DNA from 2 places in the Peribacillus sp. YIM B13481 genome. Region 2 is predicted to be linked to the other one. Evidence: riboswitches for the same ligand, from Rfam matches in the RefSeq annotation. Region 2 holds a riboswitch; the other holds the start of a gene.

The links. Region 2 has a riboswitch for ZMP and ZTP ahead of ACFX4X_RS19415 (phosphoglycerate dehydrogenase). Riboswitches for the same ligand answer to the same signal wherever they lie in the genome.
Positions count from the first base shown of each region.
Region 1: linked by a shared signal. The riboswitch ahead of ACFX4X_RS11795 (glutamate/serine transporter AimA) and the one ahead of ACFX4X_RS19415 (phosphoglycerate dehydrogenase) in region 2 are both predicted to bind ZMP and ZTP.

Region 1 covers NZ_JBHZPE010000016.1:52,508-63,709, reverse strand. The annotation lists gene ACFX4X_RS11800 (amino acid permease) at 372-1,760, shown strand; ZMP/ZTP riboswitch at 2,382-2,460, shown strand; gene ACFX4X_RS11795 (glutamate/serine transporter AimA) at 2,513-4,105, shown strand; gene ACFX4X_RS11790 (FAD-binding oxidoreductase) at 4,459-5,808, shown strand; partial or broken gene ACFX4X_RS11785 (LysR family transcriptional regulator) at 6,531-6,929, shown strand; gene ACFX4X_RS11780 (glucose-1-dehydrogenase) at 7,008-7,793, opposite strand; gene ACFX4X_RS11775 (GRP family sugar transporter) at 7,812-8,672, opposite strand; gene ACFX4X_RS11770 (thioredoxin family protein) at 8,868-9,428, shown strand; gene ACFX4X_RS11765 (helix-turn-helix domain-containing protein) at 9,669-10,214, opposite strand; gene ACFX4X_RS11760 (PLD nuclease N-terminal domain-containing protein) at 10,666-10,905, shown strand; gene ACFX4X_RS11755 (ABC transporter ATP-binding protein) at 10,902-11,202, shown strand, end outside.
Region 2 covers NZ_JBHZPE010000041.1:15,604-26,805, forward strand. The annotation lists gene ACFX4X_RS19380 (DNA sulfur modification protein DndB) at 23-1,054, opposite strand; gene ACFX4X_RS19385 (DNA sulfur modification protein DndB) at 1,041-2,147, opposite strand; gene ACFX4X_RS19390 (protealysin inhibitor emfourin) at 2,491-2,808, opposite strand; gene ACFX4X_RS19395 (M4 family metallopeptidase) at 2,841-3,899, opposite strand; gene ACFX4X_RS19400 (PepSY-associated TM helix domain-containing protein) at 4,283-5,626, shown strand; gene ACFX4X_RS19405 (FixH family protein) at 5,654-6,124, shown strand; gene ACFX4X_RS19410 (DUF4405 domain-containing protein) at 6,558-7,463, opposite strand; gene ACFX4X_RS19415 (phosphoglycerate dehydrogenase) at 7,758-8,957, opposite strand; ZMP/ZTP riboswitch at 9,100-9,178, opposite strand; gene ACFX4X_RS19420 (hypothetical protein) at 9,409-9,588, opposite strand; gene ACFX4X_RS19425 (ATP-dependent metallopeptidase FtsH/Yme1/Tma family protein) at 9,637-9,846, opposite strand; gene ACFX4X_RS19430 (VOC family protein) at 10,034-10,813, shown strand; gene ACFX4X_RS19435 (GNAT family N-acetyltransferase) at 10,853-11,202, shown strand, end outside.

The sequences.
Region 1 (11,202 bases), on a different contig from region 2:
GGTTTATAACACATTGAAATGGTTTTAATTTTTTTGAACGTTCACTTGAAAAGACTTTGAATGGTTCAAAGCAGAAGTGATTGTTTTCTACTCTTTTTTTTATGTAATCACTATTATAAAATACTGATTCACTTTTTTTGAAAAGGTATTTTAAGATAGGAAAAATCGTCAAGATATATTTGACAACTGTTTTTTTGAAAAATACATTTGTGTTTTTACAGAGTATTTACTATTATAAGATAAGAAAACAAAATTAAAGTGTTATTTATATGATTACGATAAGGCATTTCTAACCACAATAATAAATAGAGTCGATTGGCGGTAAGGATGGAAGAGCATTGCTGCTAATATTGCATCTGGGGGAGTTAATCATGTCAAACAAGGAATTAAAGAGAGGGCTGGAGGCACGTCACATTCAAATGATAGCTTTGGGCGGAACCATTGGGGTCGGGTTATTCATGGGATCGGCGAGCACGATCAAATGGACAGGGCCTTCTGTAATGCTTGCATATGCCATCGCAGGTATATTTATATTTTTCATCATGCGTTCTATGGGGGAGATGCTATATTTAGAACCGACTACGGGTTCTTTTGCATCCTTTGCTAGCAGCTATATACATCCTTTGGCAGGTTATATGACTGCTTGGAGCAATTGGTTTCAATGGGTAATCGTAGGAATGTCCGAAATCATCGCCGTTGGAATGTATATGCAGTATTGGTTCCCGGAGTTACCAGCTTGGATTCCAGGTGTGGTCGCCATGATCATCTTGGGGGCAGCCAACCTCATTTCCGTAAAATCTTTCGGGGAATTTGAATTTTGGTTTGCGCTTATAAAAATAATAACGATTGTATTGATGATCATTGCCGGCCTTGGCCTTATTTTCTTTGGAATAGGGAATGGCGGAGACGCAATTGGATTATCGAATCTTTGGGCAAATGGCGGCTTCTTTACTGGAGGCTGGACAGGATTCTTCTTTGCGCTTTCCCTTGTCGTGGCTTCCTATCAAGGCGTTGAGCTCATCGGCATCGCGGCCGGAGAAGCGAAGAATCCAACGAAGACCGTAACAAAAGCGATCCAATCAATCATATGGCGCATTTTAATTTTCTATATTGGCGCTATATTCGTCATCGTGACGGTTTATCCATGGGATAAACTAGATGACATCGGAAGTCCATTCGTTTCAACCTTTGCTAAAATCGGTATCACAGCAGCTGCAGGCATCATTAACTTTGTCGTAATCACTGCGGCAATGTCCGGATGCAACAGTGGGATCTTCAGTGCAGGGCGTATGCTTTACACACTGGCATTGAATGGCCAAGCTCCTAAAATCTTTGCAAAAGTATCTAAAAGTGGAGTGCCGGCATATTGTACGATCGCTGTACTATTAGGATTGGGTATCGGGGTTGTCCTGAATTACCTTGCACCGCCGGAATTATTCCTTTATGTGTACAGTGCGAGTGTTTTACCCGGAATGATTCCATGGTTTGTCATACTTATCAGTGAGCTTAAATTCAGAAAGGTAAATGCTGCTGAAATGGAGAAACATCCGTTCAAAATGCCGTTTGCCCCTTACAGTAATTATGCGACAATTGCCTTTTTACTGATGGTGCTGGTGGGTATGTGGATCAATCCAAGTACCAGGATTTCCTTGGTTGTCGGGATTGTTTTCCTAGCATTGGTCGTAGTAAGTTATTACATGCTGAAAATGGATAAACGAATACCATTGGATGCTAAATCCGATGATGAGATTTCCAGTTAAGAAGTCTCGTGCCATTTTGATAAAAAGATGAGTGATACGAGTTTTTCTATAATAAGGATTTTTGGAGATCATCTTGTTTAATCTACGTTCATGACTCGAGCTTTGCCGAGTGTGTTTCCCCTTAGTATAAATATAATAGACACTAATTAAAGTTGTGCATAAATTGTGGATAAAACAAAGAGAGATAAAGAGAAATCTTCATCCCTCAGGCTTTTTCCCAACTTGTGCATGACTTTTTTTGGTTATTGTAGAAAAAAATTCTCAATAAAGGTATGGAGTATTTCAAGTATTTCCTTGGTAGAAAATAAGGTTTTCCTAACTGGTGCATGAATTTTATGTAAATGTTTTTGGGATATAATTTGTAAAAAATAAACGGTTCATTTTGCACATATAGGCTATTTAAGATTTTTAAGTATAATGTTTAAGGGGAATGATTATAGGTTTTAGCATATGTTCTGAAAATCGAATGTTTGTTTTTTGTACCTTTATTCACCTAATTTTTTCAAATTTAAAAGGATATTGATAGGTAATTCCGAAAAATCAATGGTAATATTTTAAAAATATAAATATTTTTTAAGTGTTGTGGAATTTAAAATAATCTTATATACTTAAAAAAACTATTTTCCTATATGTAACTGGCGCAACATGGAGTACCATGGGGGAGCATATAGAGTATAAGCCGCGCGCCTGGGCAAACACTTGATTTATAGATCAAGTGTTTTTTATTTTCCTAGGAAGAGGTGTAGGTAGAGATGAGTAATATGCATAGAAAGATGGGGACCTTTGCTTTAACTATGACAGGTATTGGTTCTATTATCGGCTCAGGTTGGTTGTTCGGAGCGTGGAAAGCTGCCCAGATTGCTGGACCAGCAGCTATTTTTTCTTGGATTATCGGTATGGTGGTAATTTTATTTATTGCATTATCTTACGCAGAGCTTGGGGCAATGTTTCCTGAAGCTGGAGGCATGGTTAAGTATCCTCAATATTCGCATGGCTCTTTTATTGGATTTTTAGCTGCGTGGGCGAACTGGATATCAATCGCTTCGACTATTACCGTTGAGGCCATTGCTTCGGTACAATATATGAGTACGTGGCCTTGGGAATGGGCCAGATGGTCTCATTCTTTAGTTGATAACAATATCTTAACGACCAAAGGATTATTCATAGCTTCTTTACTACTATTGTTCTATTTCTTCGTCAACTATTGGACAGTCAACCTTTTTGCTAAGGCAAATTCATTTATTACCATTTTTAAATTAATTGTTCCAGGTGTAATGGCAGGATCGTTATTTTTTGCTGGATTTCATGGTGAAAACTTTACAAGTTCTCAGGGTATCGCACCATATGGCTGGGCAAGCGTTTTAACAGCAGTAGCTACTTCTGGTATAGTGTTTGCGTTTAACGGATTTCAAAGTCCCGTTAATATGGCAGGTGAAGCGAAGTCACCGAATAAGTCTATACCTATTGCTGTTATTGGCTCTATTCTAATTGCAGGTTTTATATACGTTATGTTACAAGTTGTGTTTATCGGTGTAGTCGATCCGTCAATGATCGTGAACGGATGGAGTCATCTGAATTTTAATTCACCTTTTGCAGATTTGGCAATTGCTCTAAGCCTTAACTGGTTAGCGATTGTATTGTTTGTAGATGCGTTTGTTTCACCGTCTGGTTCAGGTGCCACTTATACAGCTACAACTTCGCGAATGCTTTATGGAATGCAGAAAAATGGGTACTTACCGAGGATCTTTGGTACATTACATCCACTTTATGGTGTTCCGCGTCCAGCGATGTTATTAAACTTAGGTGTATGTTTTATCTTTTTATTTTTATTCCGCGGATGGGGCGTACTTGCAGAAGTGATTTCAGTTGCCACACTTATTTCGTATATCATGGGGCCAGTTGCATTGGCAACATTAAGACGTACCGCTTCACATTTTAACCGTCCATTTCACTTAAAAGGTGCCTCTATTATTGCACCTTGCGGATTTGTTTTTGCATCGCTTACTTTATACTGGGCGCGTTGGCCATTAACAGGAGAAGTCGCTTTCATCATTGCCATTGGACTGCCTATTTACTTTTATTATCAAGCTAAAAATAAATGGAATGGATTCAAAAAACAATTTTTATCAGGTGTTTGGATGCTTCTTTACTTAGGTTGTATGATTTTGATTTCTTATATTGGAAGTGAGAAGTTCGGCGGAAAAAATATTCTTACATTTGGCTGGGATATGGTGGTCATTACATGTCTGGCACTTGGCTTCTTTTGGTGGGGAGTTAAGAGCGGCATTAAAACGGAATACATGGATGAAGCTGAAAAAATCAACAAAGAATTTATCAATAAATAACTTTTTGTGCAGACACAGTTATATGAGTATAAAGAAAACATGGTTATTTTATGACCATGTTTTTTTATTTATTTTAAAATAAGTGCTGGCGATTGTAACGTTATTTTGTTTTAAGGGTTTTTTAGTCTTTGCGAGTAAATTGGTGGAATTCACAAGTAAATAATGAAATCTTGCGAGATAAGTATGCTCTATCATATAGAAAAACTAAATATCCTACTTTTTAGTGCGGAGGTTGAGGTAAAAGTATGAATTGGATTGTTTTTAAATCACTTCCACCTATAGAATGTGTCTTTTCCTAAAGAATTTCATAGTATATATAATTCTCTACATCATCTGAGAAAGGGGTTTATATTTTGGAAAGAACAAAGCTTACCGGGCGTATCGTTACACCTAATGATGCCGAGTATGAGCATGCCAGGATAAATAATAACTTAAGTTTTCCTAAATTCCCAAAGGTCATTGTGTTTTGTCAAAATACCAATGATGTGTTGAATTCACTGAAGTGGGCCCGGGAAAATCATACACCTTTCCGGGTTAGGAGCGGCAGGCATAGTTATGAAAACTTTTCATTAGTGAACGGCGGTCTAATCATTGATATTAGTGAAATGTATAAGATCAAGGTCAATCGTGAAAAAATGATCGCAAAAATTGAAGCCGGAGCTGATTTAGGGCAAGTATATAATAAGCTATGGAAGTATGGAACGACGATTCCGGCTGGGACCGAAAGCGGTGTAGGTCTTGTAGGTCTTACGCTTGGCGGTGGTATAGGGATGTTAACGAGGCGCTTTGGACTTACTTGTGACAATCTGGTTGAAATAGAAATGGTAAGGGCGTGTGGAAAGATGGGCGCCAAACTCATTAAAGCAAATAGGAAAATTAATAGTGATTTATTTTGGGCATGCTGCGGGGGTGGAGGGGGAAACTTTGGCATAGTCACTTCTCTTACTTTCAGGGTACACCCTGTATCAAGGGTATCGGTTTTCTCCGTCACATGGGGGTGGAAAGATTTCGAAGCGGTGTTTAATGCCTGGCAGGATTGGGCCCCTCAAGCTGATGAATGTCTAACTTCTGAAATTGAATTCAAGGCAAAGGAAGTAAACCAAATTATCGCTCAAGGTGAATTTGTTGGAACGTCACATAGGTTAAAGCAGCTTCTAAAACCTTTGACGAAAACTGGTTCACCAACAAATGTCATGATAAAGGAAGTCCCGTACATTGAAGCCGTAAGATTCTTTAATGATCCGAGTGGAAATCGACCGGCCCATCGTAAGAGGTCAGGTTCTTTCATTGAAAAAACTTTTCCTCAGCGAGCAATCTTGACGATGAAGCATTTTCTGGAAAACGCTCCAAATGAAAATGCAGCCATTTGGCATCAATCCCTTGGAGGAGCGGCTGGCCGTGCGGAACCAACGGAAACGGCATTTTATTATCGGGATGCTTTAATCGCCCAGGAGTATTTGGCTACATGGACTAATCCAGAAGAAGAGCGGCATAACATTCATTGGATCAAGGAACTTAAGTACGCCTTGTCTCCGTATACGACCGGTGACTATGTGAATTGGCCGGATACCCTCATCAAAGATTGGCCAACTGCGTACTATGGAGAAAATTTCAAACGGCTTCGAGAAGTGAAAACGACCTATGATCCATACAATACGTTTAGATTCCCTCAAAGCATACCGCCATTAAAAAGGTGGGGTTGAATGGAAGCATCAAAATCATTTGTTATTAAAAGGCTTATTCCTCAATATGGGTACTCTATTATTTAGGTTTGTGTATATTAATTGAGGTAATCCCCAAAATCATGTTTATGAAAGTAAGGTTTGCGTAAGGTAACGTTTGCTTTTCCCTGATTTAATTGATTGTTATCAATTTATTGTTGAGGCATGTAGTTTCTTTCCTTATGTCATTATTGGAATTCCCTACATTAGGTTGACCCTTCTTTTCTTTTATAAGGAGAAAAAATATAACATATACATGATGGTCCATCAATTTCCTAAAAAGTGGACCGCTTGGAAAAGTCCCGAAACGTCCAAAAAAGATTGACGAACAAAGAATAGATAAGGATTCTGTGCATAACTTGTGGACAATAAATGATCAAGTGACCATCCAAATCCATGAAGCTTTAGTTTTTAAAATCGGGAAAAAGAGAATGGAACTATTAGTTTTATTTACTTAGAATCCTCTACCTGCATAAATAGTATTAGGTTCCTTGAATACCATGTTGTATGAATCGCAATAAATATATCGTGACTTGTTGATTGTTCAGTTAATTAAATTACACCTTTACTTATTGGTTTTATAGGATTAAAATCGGTGAAAGAATTATTATAATAGGATGAGCTGATTGGACAACCAAAAGCTCCTGAACGCGATAAGCGAACAGGAGCTTTTTGCGTTCATTTTGGAAAAAGGAGTTGGGAAGATGAATATTGACCATATTGAAGCTTTTATGTATGTTGTTCACCTTAATAGTTTTCATAAAGCCGCAGAGGCAATGTTTTTATCACAGCCAACGGTTTCGGCAAGAATTAAGACACTTGAGAGTGAACTCGATTCAGTACTATTTGAGAGGCAAGGGAGAGGGATTATTTTAACCGAAAAAGGGAAAGCCTTCATTCCATTTGCGGATCAAATTATTCGCACCTTTCAACAGGGGAAAAAACAGTTGAAAACAGGAAGCGAACTGGAGGAAATAAAGATAGGGGCTAATATCATTACATCGCAATACTTTATTCCATTTGCTCTTCCTCTATGGAAAATGGAAAACCCCAATTTACGCTTTAAATTTATTTCAGCAACAAATGATGTATTAATGGAAAAATAAATTCTTTTCTACTATCCATATACATTTTCTTGTTATAAAAGGGAAATTTCAACAGCTACCTAAAACAGAAAAACTTTAGCCTTTTCCTGCTTGGAATCCTGGATATTTGGTCATTCCGCCATCAGCATATAAGGTCCTGCCCGTTACGTAGCTTGATTCAGCTGAGGCTAGCCAGGCAGCACAAGCGGCAATCTGTTCCGGTTTACCGATATATCCCATCGGTATCAGGTCGATGACTTCTTGTTTAGATTTTGGGTCATTGAACTTCTCTGCATTGATGGGTGTGTCGATTGCGCCGGGGGAAATGTTATTTATCCGTATCCCTTTAGGAGCATATTCAAGTGCAAGGGTTTCTGTCATCATCTTCACTCCGCCCTTACTTGCTGCATAATGGACAAAATGAGGCCATGGAATCCGGTCATGAACGGAAGACATATTAATGATATTGCCCTTGATACCATGATCGAGCATATAACTGATAGCTTCCCTGCTTGCGAGGAACATACCCGTAAGATTTACATCGATGACTTTCTGCCAATCCTCAAGCGTCAGCTTTTCGCTCGGGACTTCATTTTCAATGCCTGCATTGTTGATCATGATGTCGATGGTACCGAAAGTGTCGATAGCAAATGAAAGTAATTTCTTTACATCTGCTTCCTTTGAAACGTCGCCTTGAATGGCTGCGGCTTTCCCGCCTGCTGCTTCAATCGTTTTAATGATTTCCTTATGGTCCCCATTTTCAGTGTGATAATTTAATACGACATGTGCTTTTTCTTTACCGAACCTTTCGGCCATGGCTTTACCTAACCCTTTTGCCGCCCCAGTGATCACGACTACTTTTTTCTCTAAATCTTCATACATCATTTATCGCTCCTTTTACTATTCTTTTGTAAAGCCAATCATGATTCCACCAGCAATTACGAGTACACATCCGATGATGACGAAGGCCATCTGCTTTTTGGATTTTCTCTCTCCTAAAAGAAAGATGCCTCCTAAAGTGGAAATGACGATTCCCATTTGGGAAAATGAGAATGCAATGGCAACGCCAACCTTTGGATTAGCGAGCAGGAGACCGATATTACCCACTGCCCACATCATTCCGGTTAGAATATTTCTTCCGGCATACTTATTAAACGGTTTATGTTTGATGGAAAGGAGCAGGGCAGCTAGGAACATGCCAATTGCTTGTGGCAGGATGGCCGACCATCCGTCAACTTCATTCCATCTGACAACAATGACATATGTAACATAACCCAACGTTGAAATGGAAAGATAAAAAATCCCTTTTTTCATGCTTCCTTCTTTTTTGTTTACACCGTCGCCATAGCTTGTCAGCAAGACACCCGTAATCAAGCAGATGATTGCAGCTATGCCGATGATGATTGTAATTTTGTCATTCCATTCCCTGAAAATGATAACGGCAAAAAATGTATTTCCCAGGATTTGCAGTCCGGTTGAGATTGGAACGGTTTTAGATACTCCGATTTCCTTGACGCTATTAAATTGAAATAATTGCCCGAATGCCCACCCTATTCCGGATATGATGCCGACAATCCAGACTAGACTGCTCCATTCCGGTGGATTGATGATAGACATCAAGATGGCGAACAGTAATGAACCGATTGTAATGCCAAGTGTTTGATTATAAGAGTTGCCTCCAAGTTTTTCGGAAACAAGCACTAAGCTGCCCCATGTCAATGCAGGGAGTAGCGCAAAGAGAAAACCTTCCACAAATTTCATCTCCTAAACTAGAAAACAATGTTCTAATGAATATAAAATAGTTAGTTAGTAAGCTATTGAATGTATTTAGAGTTTTCCCTTTACACGGGAATGAAAACATGGATTTAATTTACCATTTGTAATTTTAGGGCTGAAACAATGAAATAATAAGTGGTTTATGCTACTTTTAACTTAAAAATAGATAGGAGAAATAGTATGACGACACTGAATGAATGGTTTGAAAAGGGGATTCCGGCTAAAGAATTTATATCTTCGATGAAAGTCCATAAAGAAAACTTACAATCGATTCAGGAGCGTTTTTCCATTACTGAAGCGGATCAAGTTTTTTTTAATGAATTAAAATCGAAGGAACTTCGAGCAATTGTCATTACTGAAGACTGGTGCGGAGATGCAATGATGAATATACCTATTCTGCTGAATATATCTGAAGCGGCAAATATTGATACTCGCATGGTTTTACGAGATCAAAATCTTGAGCTGATCGATCAATACTTAACGAATGGAACAGCGCGTTCTATTCCAATCTTTATATTCATTGATAGGAATGGTGAAGAAAAAGCGGTTTGGGGACCTCGCGCACCAAAAGTGCAAGAGTACGTAATGGAGTTGAGATCTGACCTGCCTGCTAAGGATGATGAAAGTTTTGAGGCAGAGCAAAAAGAAGTTTTTAAAAAGATAACAGTGGCTTTTTCTGAAGATAAACACCTTTGGGACGAAGTATACGGCAGTATCAAGGAAGCTTTGGGGAAAATTTGATAGTTGATGGGTGACCCTCTTGCAGCTGACATCGGGTATATTCATTTTGATGTCCTCAAAGCAAATAATAAAAACTTGGTGGTAAACTTTTTTTATTGGAGTTTCTTCCATTATGAAGGGGCTGTTCCAAAAGAGATTGGAACCTATTGCTTGTGAATATATAGATATGTTTTTAACGTTTTTTTCTATATTTTTTATGGTTTATGGTACCATGGTTTTGGAACAGCCTTTTTCATTTGTTTATGATTCTGGAATAATTGTAACGCCGATGGTTCGTATTGGAGAGTCCTGTTTAGCACTTTGATCCGTAGCTTTGTAGTATTTCAACATTAAATCGTTCAATTCATTTTGGAAGTTAATAAAACTTTCATCATCAAGCTTTAGTTCTAAAAGTGAAAAGGTTGACCCATCTTCTGAGCAGTCTCTTTCTTCTAATTTAGTAAGATAGTTCTGATATTGAGTCATAAGGGATAATTGATAATAAGAAAAAAAGTTCAGTTTTTTCTCATTTGAAGATTTTTTCCATTCTTCCCCGCTAAGTCGCGCTTCTTCTTCATTTAAAACATAGTATTTTTCGGAAACGGATCTCACTTTTTTCTCTTTTACAATGCGAATGACCCCTGAATCCAACAAAACCTGTATATGTCTATATAATGTTGCTTGTGGTACATCTTTAATGATTTTTAACATTTCTAATGGTGTTAAACCATTTTCCCTGTTTCTCATTAAAGCTTGAGAAATCTTTATTCTTACAGGGTGCATTAAAATTTCAGCTTTATTAATCATCGTATTCTCCTTACATTAGAAATTAATAACTGGATAATGTTAATCAATTTTGATGTTTCAGCAGTTCTCTTTCCTTATAGGTCATGAATAATAAGTTTATTTAATCATATATTGTAATGTTGGAATCATTTTCATTTACGAAAATGACACATTTGGAAAAATAATATTACCGAAATATTTTTTCGAAGTAAATAAAAAGCCATTTTTAAATATTTTCAATTGTTAAAAGCTAATCTCTCCATGCAATAAAGCATAGAGGATTTACACGAATAAGCGTTAAAAATATCATTATATTTTTATTGTTATTTATAATGATAATATTATCATTATAAATAACAATAAAAACTAAAACAATATTTTATAAAGAAAAAAATAGGTGCAATATTCCAGTTTACATGTTATCATTATTGATAATGATAACATTATTTCGTTATTAAAGGAGTGATTATATATGGAATTGCATTATGGATGGAACGAATTGAAAGATATTGATTTCATGTCTATTCTGCCGATTATTTTACCGGTAATTGTTATTGGATTGATTTTAGTCCTTATAGCATTGATTGATTTATACAGACATCGAAAGACGAGAAAAAATGTTTTATTGTGGACACTCATCATTATTTTTGCAAATACTATTGGTCCAATTCTGTACTTCGTTATTGGTAGAAAGGACAGTGACAGAATATGAAATTAGAAATTAGAAATGTTACAAAAAAATTCAAAGAAAAAACAGCGGTCAATAATTTTTCAATGGAACTGCAATCAGGGGAATGTGTTGGATTGATCGGGCCAAATGGGGCTGGTAAATCGACACTAATAAAAGTGATTGCAGATATTATAGATCCAAGTATGGGAGAGGTATTGCTTGATGGTAAGAAAATTTCAAAAATGAAAAAGGAAATAGGCTACTTACCGCAATACCCAAACTTCTTTCAATGGATGACTGCCAAAGAAACACTAACTTTCATGGGGCAGCTCTCAGGCA
Region 2 (11,202 bases):
AAATCACATTTCCCTCACCTCCTCAACAGCTATACAGCCAACGCACTAGCTCTTCGATATTGTTTTTATCTTTGCTTAGGTGAAATAATGGCGGCCGTCCTTTGTACGTTCCTTTAAACTCCTTCCAAATGGGATTGGCAGGGCTCCAGTCCACCTCTTTCAATTTTGACATTCTCGTGGAAATCAGCTGTTGTCTTTGTTCGATATGCTGGTTTTCCATTTTGTCATTGGCATAAAGCGCAACGGCAACGAAAAGAGGGTAGCTGGCAAGCATGCATTTTGTGTAATCTCCCATCTGTTCGGCCGGGTATATGTCGAATAGTTCATTAAGATATAAATGAATGAGTTTGATGTATTCACTGTTAGAAAGCGGACTTGATGAAACTTTCTCTTCGATGTTTACGTGTACCTTCCCAGTCATGAAGATGCCGATGACCTGCCTCAATTGCGATAGCGATAGCAGGTTTTTATTGCCTGGTCGATTGATGGAACGCTTTTCAAGTTCGACACCGGCTGTTTTTAACGATTGATGAGTTTGAAGCACCTGATTGGTAATGACGTTGAGGTTGTTTCGCGAGTCGAATGAAATCCGTTTGGAAAGGGCCACTTTCTTGCCTTTTAGATTGAGATCCAGATAGAGCTGGGATTCTTCCGCTTGTGTAAGCCCTTCAAATACTTGGATGGCAATCGAGCTTTCCTTCATGAGTGAATCCAGTTCGTAAGCTTGTTTCACTTTTTCTTCATCCTTCTTTAACGCTTTAAGGATACTGTCCTCCAATTGTGCGAAAGCCGCAATTCGTTGGGTTCCATCGATGATCGATAATTCGAACGCTTCTCCATTAAGGATGGTTCCTTCCCTGCTGTTGGCAACGAGTGGTGGCAGATAGATATTTTTCGTTAAAGCATTGTCCAACAGATAATTCTTGATCGACCGGACCCGCAGCTGGTTGATTTCCCTAGTGGCGATTTGTCCATTGCGATACATGTGGACCAGTTCCATGATTGAGTAGGAAACCATTTTCCTTCTTTTCCGGTCCAATTCACCTAGAATCATGCAGCCATCCTCCTTCCTGTTCTATTTTTCGTTTGAACACGAGAGCCGTTTTCTGGATGGCGTATGTAGTCGAATGGTTTTTGACTCTTTTTTTAAAGGGATCGTAGATGTGTGAAAACAAGGGATCCTCATGCTTCCATGTGCAGGCTTCTTTCAATGGCAGCATGTGATCGATTGCTTCTTCATAGGGGATTTCATGATGTTTGTGAAGTTGGTGGATCGTTTTGGCAAGGGCTATTTGAATGCCGGAATAGCCGGATGTGAATGTTTTCCGGTCTGCCATCTTCTTCGGAAAGATTTCCAGCCATGATTCGAAAAATGCGGTTGCGATGCTGATGATTTCGTCTTTGGTTACATCACCATAATTGGCTTTGCCCGTTTTCACGGAGACGTTTCCTTCAAATAAAGCGATAAGGCAGCGCCTCATGATCGTCAGCGAAGTCAACGCCGTACAGTTCACTGTTATCCTCGAAAGGGTGGCTTCTATCTCCATCTCACTTTCTAATATCCTGGCAATGTCCCGTGTCAGTTCTGCATATTCATCCCGCTGATCGTACTTCATCACCAATCCTATATGCGGCTCTTTTCGCTTCGTATTAATATCATTGAATAGCTGTCTTTCTTCATGCGTTTCCAGATTTAAATAGATTTGAATGGTGACGGGGTAGGTCTTTAACTTATCAATTTGTTTTTGAAGCTTTTCCGCTTGCTTAAAGTTACCGATTTCTTCTTCCGCTTCCTTCCGCGCCCTTAAGTGACTGATGGCTGAAATTAGGGCGTAGGTCCTGTGCTGACCATCAAGTATGTATATTTTGCTTCCTGGTGGCAGTTCTCCTCCATCGTTCTCTTCCTTGATCGCTCCCCTGCTCGAGAAGATGAACGGGGAAAAGTAAAAGTCCCCTTCCGATACAGAATCAATGATGAACTCCCTGATTTCAGTCCTTCTATTGAGATCAAGCTTTCTTTGAACCGCCTCATCGACTTCGAATATTGCCTCCAATGTGGAGAATTGGATTTGCGAGATCAATATGCTCTTCCCGAATTGGGTACAGCTGTTTCCGGGTATCGTCACTTTCATTTCTTGATATGTCATTCACTTCACCTCTCTGCGACCATTATCCTATTTTATGCATTTTTTGTAAAACCGCTTTGTTTTTACCTCTTTCAAAATTCTTTCCCTATTGTGACTCAATTACCTGTTTGACTGGCTAACTCTTTACAAGCTCTCATTAAAGAGCTATAATTTCTAATTTCCTTTTCAAATCTACGACTCTAGATTGATATTTCCTTGTTATTTTGTGTCCATTTAGAGAACAAACAGCCAAAATCCATGTAAAAAGTGAAATGAAATGACATTTTTGTGAAGTTTTAAGAACACGTAAAAAAAGTCTATCTGAATGATAGACTTTTTTCTTCTAAATTTGATTAAAGTTAATCTATTCTGCCATCTTTATTTCTATGGCTAAGTTACGTAAGTAATCCAATAAGGGCCGTATTTCCTCCGGGGCTGTTGTGTCAGTAAATGAGAAGGACTGTTTCTGCTTTTCATCGGCTATATCCAGCTTGTATGAAAACGAGTCCGCTCCTTGGGCTTTGGCTCCAGCCATTTTACTTAGGTGGGCATTTGGAAGGTCAGCTGTCTTCATTAAATTCAGTAATTCCTCATTTTTTCCCTCTGGCAATTCATCTGTGTCTATCTGAAAGTTCAAGTCGAGGTTGGCAAATCCCCCTATGCAGCTAAATTGGATATGCATGTTAAATGAAGCCTCCTATTCATGGATTATGACTACTCAGGCAGTCCAACCGCTTTAAAAGCATTTTCAATTGTCCCTACAGCTGTTTTCGGAACTTCTCCACTATCAACAAGTTTTTGCGCTGACTTGATGACAATTTGTACGAATTGATTGAAATTTGCCGTTGCAAATAAATTCTGCATCGCATTGAACCAGATCAAAGCCGCTTTGTCCGTTCCGATCTCCATCGATACTAGATAAAAGGCCTTGTTTGGTATGCCGCTATTGATATGGACACCATGATTATCCCGATCTCCTTTATAGAAGTTCCTCATGTGATCAGGCTGCAAATCTTTCCCCATTAACTTATTGTCAAATGCAGTACCTGGTGCTTTCATCGAACGGAGCGCCTGTCCTTTCAGTGATGGTCCCATTATATCAGCACCGATTAGCCAATCTGCATCTCCCGCGGTTTGCTTTAAATGAAATTGTTTTATGGCAATTCCAAACGCATCCGAAAGATGTTCATTCAAGGCCCCAGACTGACCATCATACTCCAATCCACTTGTGAACTGCGTAACCCCATGTGTAAGTTCGTGTCCAATAACATCGAGTGAATTGGCAAAATTGCTAAAGATGACCCCATCGCCGTCACCAAAAACCATTTCATCCCCGTCCCAATAGGCATTCGTGAATTTATTCCCATAATGAACGTTCAGAATGAGATCAAGGCCTTTGTTATCAATTGAATTACGATGCAAGACATCCTTGAAGTAGTCACGCACAACTCCGCTATAATCATATGCAGCGTTAACTACTGGGTCTGCACTTGATCGATCCCCTTCTTTCCTGGCCTCATTCTCCCGGAGTTTCGTTCCTCCCCTGCAATCATAAACATGGCGGGCAGATTCTCCACGAGGACCAGATCCTGCATCAGTTAAAGCGACAACACCATCAATATCATATTCTTTCAAGATTCTGCGCCTGCGCATATGACGGCTTTTCGCTAAACTGACCCGTGCTTCTTCCACATCATTTTGTGCCAAATTCTCAAGAATATAGTTAGGTACGATGAAACACTGACACTTTTTGGAACAATCTCTTTTGTGCATATTCAACACTCCTTCATGTTTTTTTTCGATCATTTACATTTTCGTTATACAATAATGCCAACGCGTCTGTCTTCAACATCCTTCATGGTACTTATCCGTTCAACAAGTGAGTGTTTGATGCTTTTCCTATATTCAACACATTTCTATAGATTACTTTCGCCATACTTACCTCATTTCCCTTCATTCCTTCCTATTGTACTGCTTGCAAACTCTTTCTCGGCAGATTCACTCCTTAGTTACAGTTATTCTTCTTAGTCGATATGCTCATTCATCTTTAACAAATACAAACTTCCAATTTTTTAATAAATTTCATATTTTTCTCACATTTTTCTTTTATCATCTATATAGTGAAATTAATAGTACGACTCGGAGGTCCTGAATAAATGGAAACAAAACAACCAAACACTTCTCTGTATAGAACAGTATGGAGATGGCATTTTTATGCTGGAATTATTTTTGCACCCTTACTTATTATTCTGGCAGTTACTGGCTCCATCTATTTATTTAAGCCACAGATTGAAAACTTGCTTTACCAAGACTATCAAGAGGTTATTCAGCAAGGAGATAAGATACCAGCATCTCAGCAGATTGAGAATGTGAAGAAGCTATACCCTGATGCAGTGGTGACAAAATATCATCCCGGAGATACTGCCTCCCGTTCAAGCGAAGTAAGCATTACTGCTAATAATGAGTCCCTTACCATTTTTATAGACCCGTATACAGGTAAATCTATTGGAGAGTTAAAAGATGAAGACAGACTTATGGATAAGATTGAAGAATTTCATGGTGAACTGATGGCTGGCACCTTGGGAGACAGAGTTGTAGAGTTAGCTGCGTGTTGGGCAGTTGTGTTAATTGTCTCTGGTCTTTATTTATGGTCTCCCAAAAATAAGTTAAGTCTTTCTGGTGTTCTTTTTCCAAGAATAAATAAAGGTAAAAATACTTTCAGAAGAGATTTACATGCAGTACCTGCATTTTGGATATCAGCAGGAATGTTATTTTTAATTATGACAGGTTTGCCTTGGTCAGGTTTTTGGGGAAGTAACTTTCAAACGTTAACTACCAATTCCGGATCTGGGTATCCTCCTTCCATATGGACAGGAAGTGCTCCAACATCCTTAATTAAAACAAAAGATATTGCAGATGTACCTTGGGCAGCAGAAAATTTAGATGTACCTATCTCAGATATTCAAGGTTTTATCCCACTGTCCATTGATGATGTAGTTACGATAGCGAATCGAGAGGGTATGCATCCAAGTTATAGCATTAATATTCCAACAGAAACGGATGGCGTTTATACATTGTCAGCTTTTCCACCGAAAGCACAGGATGAAGCGACTATACATATTGACCAATATTCCGGTGCAGTTCTAGCTGATTATCGTTATGATCATTACGGTTTAATAGGAAAAATAGTTGCTTGGGGAATTACCTTGCATAAAGGGACCCAATTTGGTTTGATTAACCAAATAATCAGCCTTCTTATTTGTTTAGGAATTATGCTTGTTGCATTTAGTGGTTTTTATTTATGGTGGAAGCGAAAGCCGAAAAAAGGATTGGGTGCACCAAAAGCTCCTCCTATAAACAACATGAAATTCTTTCTAATTCTATTAATAGGTCTAGGAATTTTGTTTCCTTTGGTTGGTTTGTCTCTTATTGTCGTTTGGCTAATTGACTGGTTAATTATTAAAAGAATACCTGCAGTTAAGAAGTTTTTGAATGCATGAATCGATATGTAAAGGGTGGCTTTTGCCGTGAAAAATAATATATGTATTTCTTTAATCTTTATTTTCAGCCTATTGCTAAGTGCTTGTTCACTTGAAAAGGATGTCACTAATCTATACAAAGAAGAAACACCACTTGAAGCTGAGATAATTATACCAGCATCCTTTTCGGCTAATACACAGGAGACGATAAAGGCTGTGCTTACTCAAGGTGGTAAAATGGTTGAAAACGCGGATTTTGTTCATTTTGAGATATGGAAACAAGATGGCTCCATCAAATATAGTATGGAACAAGCTGAGGCAGAGGGGAACGGTATTTATAGTTTAAGTAAAAACTTTGATAGTGATGGTCTATACTATATAAAAGTACATGCTAGTAACGATGGTTCAATCATTATGCCTCAAAAACAGTTTATCGTAGGAAAACTTTCTCAAAGTGAATTGAAATTCTTGCAAAAAGGGATTCAAAAACTAGAAGAAAGTCATGAACATCATCATTAAAAAATCCGTTTTTCAATTGAAGACCGGATTTTTTATGGATTACTACCCCGTTTTGTTGGTAATGATATGGGTAAGAATTTTAGCTATTATTTTTTTATGATTGGAGAGAATGGTATACCTATCCCGATTTATGGATTTTGGAATGTAGGCAATACCGAGCAATTTCCTCCTGTTGGAGTCTTTTTAACATCGAATATACTGCATCAACGGAATCGTCACAATTTTTAGGGACATTAGTTGAGCCAGTATATTCCCTACCAATTTTAGTGATTTTTTAAATAGGCTTTCAAAAGTGTATGTACTTCTTGATAATCCAGCTAGGCTTAGGAAGAAGTAAAATTTCCCCTTTTTGTTTTTCCCTCAGGCAGGATGAGAACAAAACGAAAGGTAATAACGAACAAAAGCAGTATCCGGTTTATGTATGAATTGCTTTTTATACACTCGTTAAATCCCCATTACTGGAGTTAGTTTTTTTCTTTTTACTTTTATTTCTCATTATAAATTTTTCCATATAATAAATGATAATTATAAATACAGACATAATGCCAAAATACGTTATGATAACACCTAAAGCATTCGAACTCTCGAATTGGCCTTTTTCCCCTTTTAGGCTACCTTCTGACATTGGTTTTTCAAATTGGCCTTCTCCCGCTTCGAAGCCGCCTTCCGGAGGGTTTGGTCTTTCTCCCCTTTTGAAGTCCCCTTCTTGAAAGTTCGGTTTTTCTCCCCTTTCGAAGCCGCCTTCTGGCATTTGTGAAGAAGAAAGATTAAACACGTTCGCAACTCCTTGCAGCTGCATGATGAAATTTGTTGAGTACATTTGATAGCCCCCAAACACTAATAAAGCAATTGTTGCTGCTCTTGCTAAAATCCCTATGAATGGTTTGGGGGTTCTGAACTTCATCATATTTTTAAAAACATTTATTACCCATTTCCAATGTAATCCAATATGAGCTGCAACTAAAATAAGCACTAAAAACGAAATGGATATATGAGAAATTTTAAACCATTGTTCATTACCAACGTTGATATTTGGGAATACAACTCTTGAAATAAAAATGCCACTGATCATAATAAAGGTCATTGTAATTAATAACATTACGTTTAAAAAATAACCAAATTTTGTTTTAAGAGGTAGCTTGCGGTCAAACAATTTAACCGTGACTTTTTTTACCCATCGCCAATTGAGCAACACATGGATGAAAAATAATACGGCAATTACTAACCCGGCAATTTCATGAAACGTTAATCCTCCTAATACTTGTTTATTGAAAAATAATACGAACGTAACGGCCATTAAAATATCTAATCCAAGCTTCACGAACATCAGCTTTTTCATATCTTATCCTCCCTAAGTAGTTTGTCCTTGATTTTTTTTAACTAACTCCCTATTCATATTGGTGAAACTTATTATGAATAGTTTTTCTTAATTTTTTATTAAGGGAGTTTAAGGAGAATTAACTGGAGGAATTGCATCTTGAAGACACTGAACTTACCAACAATTCCTTTATAACGCTAAACCCATGCAAATTAAAAAGCCTCAACTCCTTAAAGGAATTGAGGCTTGCACTGCTATTTATCATTTGGGCAAGAAAGCATCAGGGCGTTCCTTCATGCTTTCTTCCTGATTCAATTAAATAATACGGGTTGTAACGATGCCTTCGATTTGCTTGATTTTTTCTTCCAAGCTAGGAATGATATCGCCGTTTACTTCACCGTCAATGTCGATGATCGTATACGCATATCCCCCACGGCTTCTGTTAACCATATCAGCGATGTTCAAATTAAAGCCTGATACAGCCAGTGTGATTTGCCCAACCATGTTCGGAACGTTTTCATGGAATGTTGCCACACGACGATTTCCTGTAAAAGGAAGGGAAGTATTTGGGAAATTCACTGAGTTCTTGATGTTCCCTGTCTCTAAAAATCCTTTCACCTGACGTGCTGCCATGATGGCACAGTTTTCCTCTGATTCTTGCGTAGAGGCACCAAGATGCGGAATTGGAACGACATTTTTCATTTTCAGCACGTTTTCATTCGGGAAGTCTGTAATGAACTTGCCAACTTTCCCGCTTTCAAGTGCAGCTTCCATATCATTTTCATTCACTAGCTCACCGCGTGAGAAGTTCAAAATATGAACGCCTGGTTTCATGATGCCAAATGTTTCTTGGTTAAACATTCCTCTTGTGTCATCCGTTAATGGAACGTGTACAGTAATGTAATCAGATTCTGCAAACAACTCTTCAATCGTCATGGCGCGCTGTACATTGCGAGATAAATTCCAAGCTGTATCGACAGAGATGAACGGGTCAAATCCAATTACATCCATGTCTAAATCCAGGGCATCATTCGCCACAAGCGCACCGATCGCACCTAAGCCGATTACACCCAGAGTTTTTCCCTTGATTTCTTTTCCAACGAATTGTTTCTTTCCTGCTTCTACAAGCTTCGGAATTTGTTCTCCTTCGCCTTCTAATGTCTTTGTCCATGCCACACCGGCAAAAAGGTTACGAGATGAAGCCATTAATGATGTCAGTACCATTTCTTTTACAGCGTTAGCGTTAGCACCAGGTGTATTAAAAACAACGATTCCTTGCTCGGTACATTTGTCGACCGGAATATTATTGACTCCCGCCCCTGCCCTTGCGATTGCTTTTAATTGATCTCCGAATTCCATTGTATGCATGTTAAAGCTGCGAACAACGATCGCATCAGGGTTTTCACTGTCATTGTCGACCGTAAAATCGCCTTTATTGAATACATTTAGCCCGCTTTCAGCAATATTATTTAACGTTTTGATCGTTTTCACTTTTTCTAAAAGAATTGTGCTCATCTTGTTTGTCCCCTTTTGATTATGATAGTTTTTTTTCAAATTTCGAAATATTGACAATATTTTTTGCCCATGAAAATCTGCATTCTTTAAAACTTCACTATCCTCTGTTAATAAACAGAAAGAGGCAAGGGATAAAATCCCTTACCTCTGCCCAGGCGAACGGCTACGACACTATGTGTTCCCTCACGGTTATCCGTGTTTCGCCAGTTGCACATAGTCTTTTGATTGATTTTATTCTATCAAATTATTCAGCAAATTTCAATATCAATTTAAAGGTTTTATATGGAAGAAGTCAACACTCAGCATGACCGCTTGCGAATGGCCAACTTAAGCAGGTTTAATAGCCTTTGCCAAATCATGCTCACGCCAGTATTCTTCAATTTCCTCTAATGATTTCCCTTTCATTTCAAACAACACACAAACCATCCAATTGGAAAAGCAAGTTTTTTCATCATTTAGAATGGTTCATTCTTTTGACCAATAGTAAAATAACGAAAAATAGGGTGAAAATGATCATGATCGGAATGGACGTTGAAAAAAAATTGACCCATGCGCTTGTCTCTGTGTCTTGTGGCATGACCACAATTTTTTCTATATCATGTTCTTCTGCAGCGTCATTCATTCTATTCATCGAAATTTCACTATTTGGGATAGTGGCGATAAAATATTGATCCTTTTCCTAACCTTTCAGCCGCCCGCTTATTTCAAAAACTCTTTTTTGGGGCTCCAACTCCAAATATGTTACTTTGCCATCCTCTAAAGTTGTGAAAAATTCATCTTCAGTTAATTCCTCAGTCGGTTCATTGTCATTATTAAAAATAAACACAATCCCCAAGGTAACCAAGAAGATTAGTAAATAAAATATTTTATTACGGAAAATCCGCTTCATCCTACACCTTCCCCCACGAAACAAACTAGGTCAATAGTATCATATAATAGTAATCATTAACAATTATTCCATGTTCATAAAAAGAAGGCCCTGTTGATTTCTTGGACTCGGGCAGGTTAGTTGCAAAATGGATAATATTAGTAAAAAATAGGAGGTATAGCAAACTAGAAGATAAGGGGTGAAAATTTTGATTACTCATTTCGCAGATTTAGAATTACTGACAGTATCTATTGAAGGTGTAAAGCAATGCTACGCTAACCGCCTGCAGCTCCCCATTCTATCAGAATCTAAAGAGTTCATTCAGTTTCAGCTGACGCCCTTTACTACGTTGAGTTTTAAAGAAGCGTTTGAGCCCATTTCTCCAGCACACTTTGCATTTCAAGTCCCATATTCTCAATTTGATGAAGCGGCATCATTTATCCAACAATCCGGATTATTGGTCCTAAGACAAGAACATGGTCAGTATATCGACGAAACGAACGGAAGAAAAAATCTATATTTTCGTGATGGGGATGGCCACCTTCTCGAAATCATTGCCCATGATTATGTAAATGAAGATGAACTGAAGGCATCCGGAATGTTAAGAACACTTTATTTAAGAGAGATTGGCTTCCCTGTGGATTCGGTACCAAGCTTACGCGATTGGCTGAAAAGTAACCTTGGTATGAAAACGGAACAAGATCAAGATATATTTAATTTCGTAATTAGCGGAACAGCACATGCAATAGTGGTTTCAAAACAAAGGCCTTGGATCCCTATTGCCATGAAGGCCTTACCGCCAAAAATGGCGGTGACGTTCGGTACACCCGATAAAAGGTTTATTGATGAACTGACAAAACAAATGGATCACACTTTTTTAGATGACTCTAAGAAACTATTTATACTTCGTGATAGTTATCCTTTTTATATGGAACATACTCCTGAATTCAGTGCGTCAATGGTGAAAAATTTGAATTTACCTATTTGAACCGCGTTTCTCATTTAACCTGTAAAGGGGGAAATCAATTTGTTAATAAGAAAGGCAAACGTTGCTGATGCTGAGGGTATAGCAATAGTCCATGTCGATTGCTGGCGTACCACATATAAAAATATAATGCCAAGTGATTTTTTAGATAAACTGTCTTATGGGAAAAGGAAAGACGTATGGATAGAGAATATATCTAAAGATAGAAACCATGTTTATGTAGCAGAAAATAACGAGGGAGAAATAGTCGGATTTATAAGCGGAGGAAAAAGGGAAACGAATAAAGTTGAAGATTCGGGTGATCTAACTGCGATATATATCCTCGAAGATTTTCAAAGAATGGGGATTGGAAAGAAACTCATCAAAGAATTATTTTTTATATTTAAAAAACT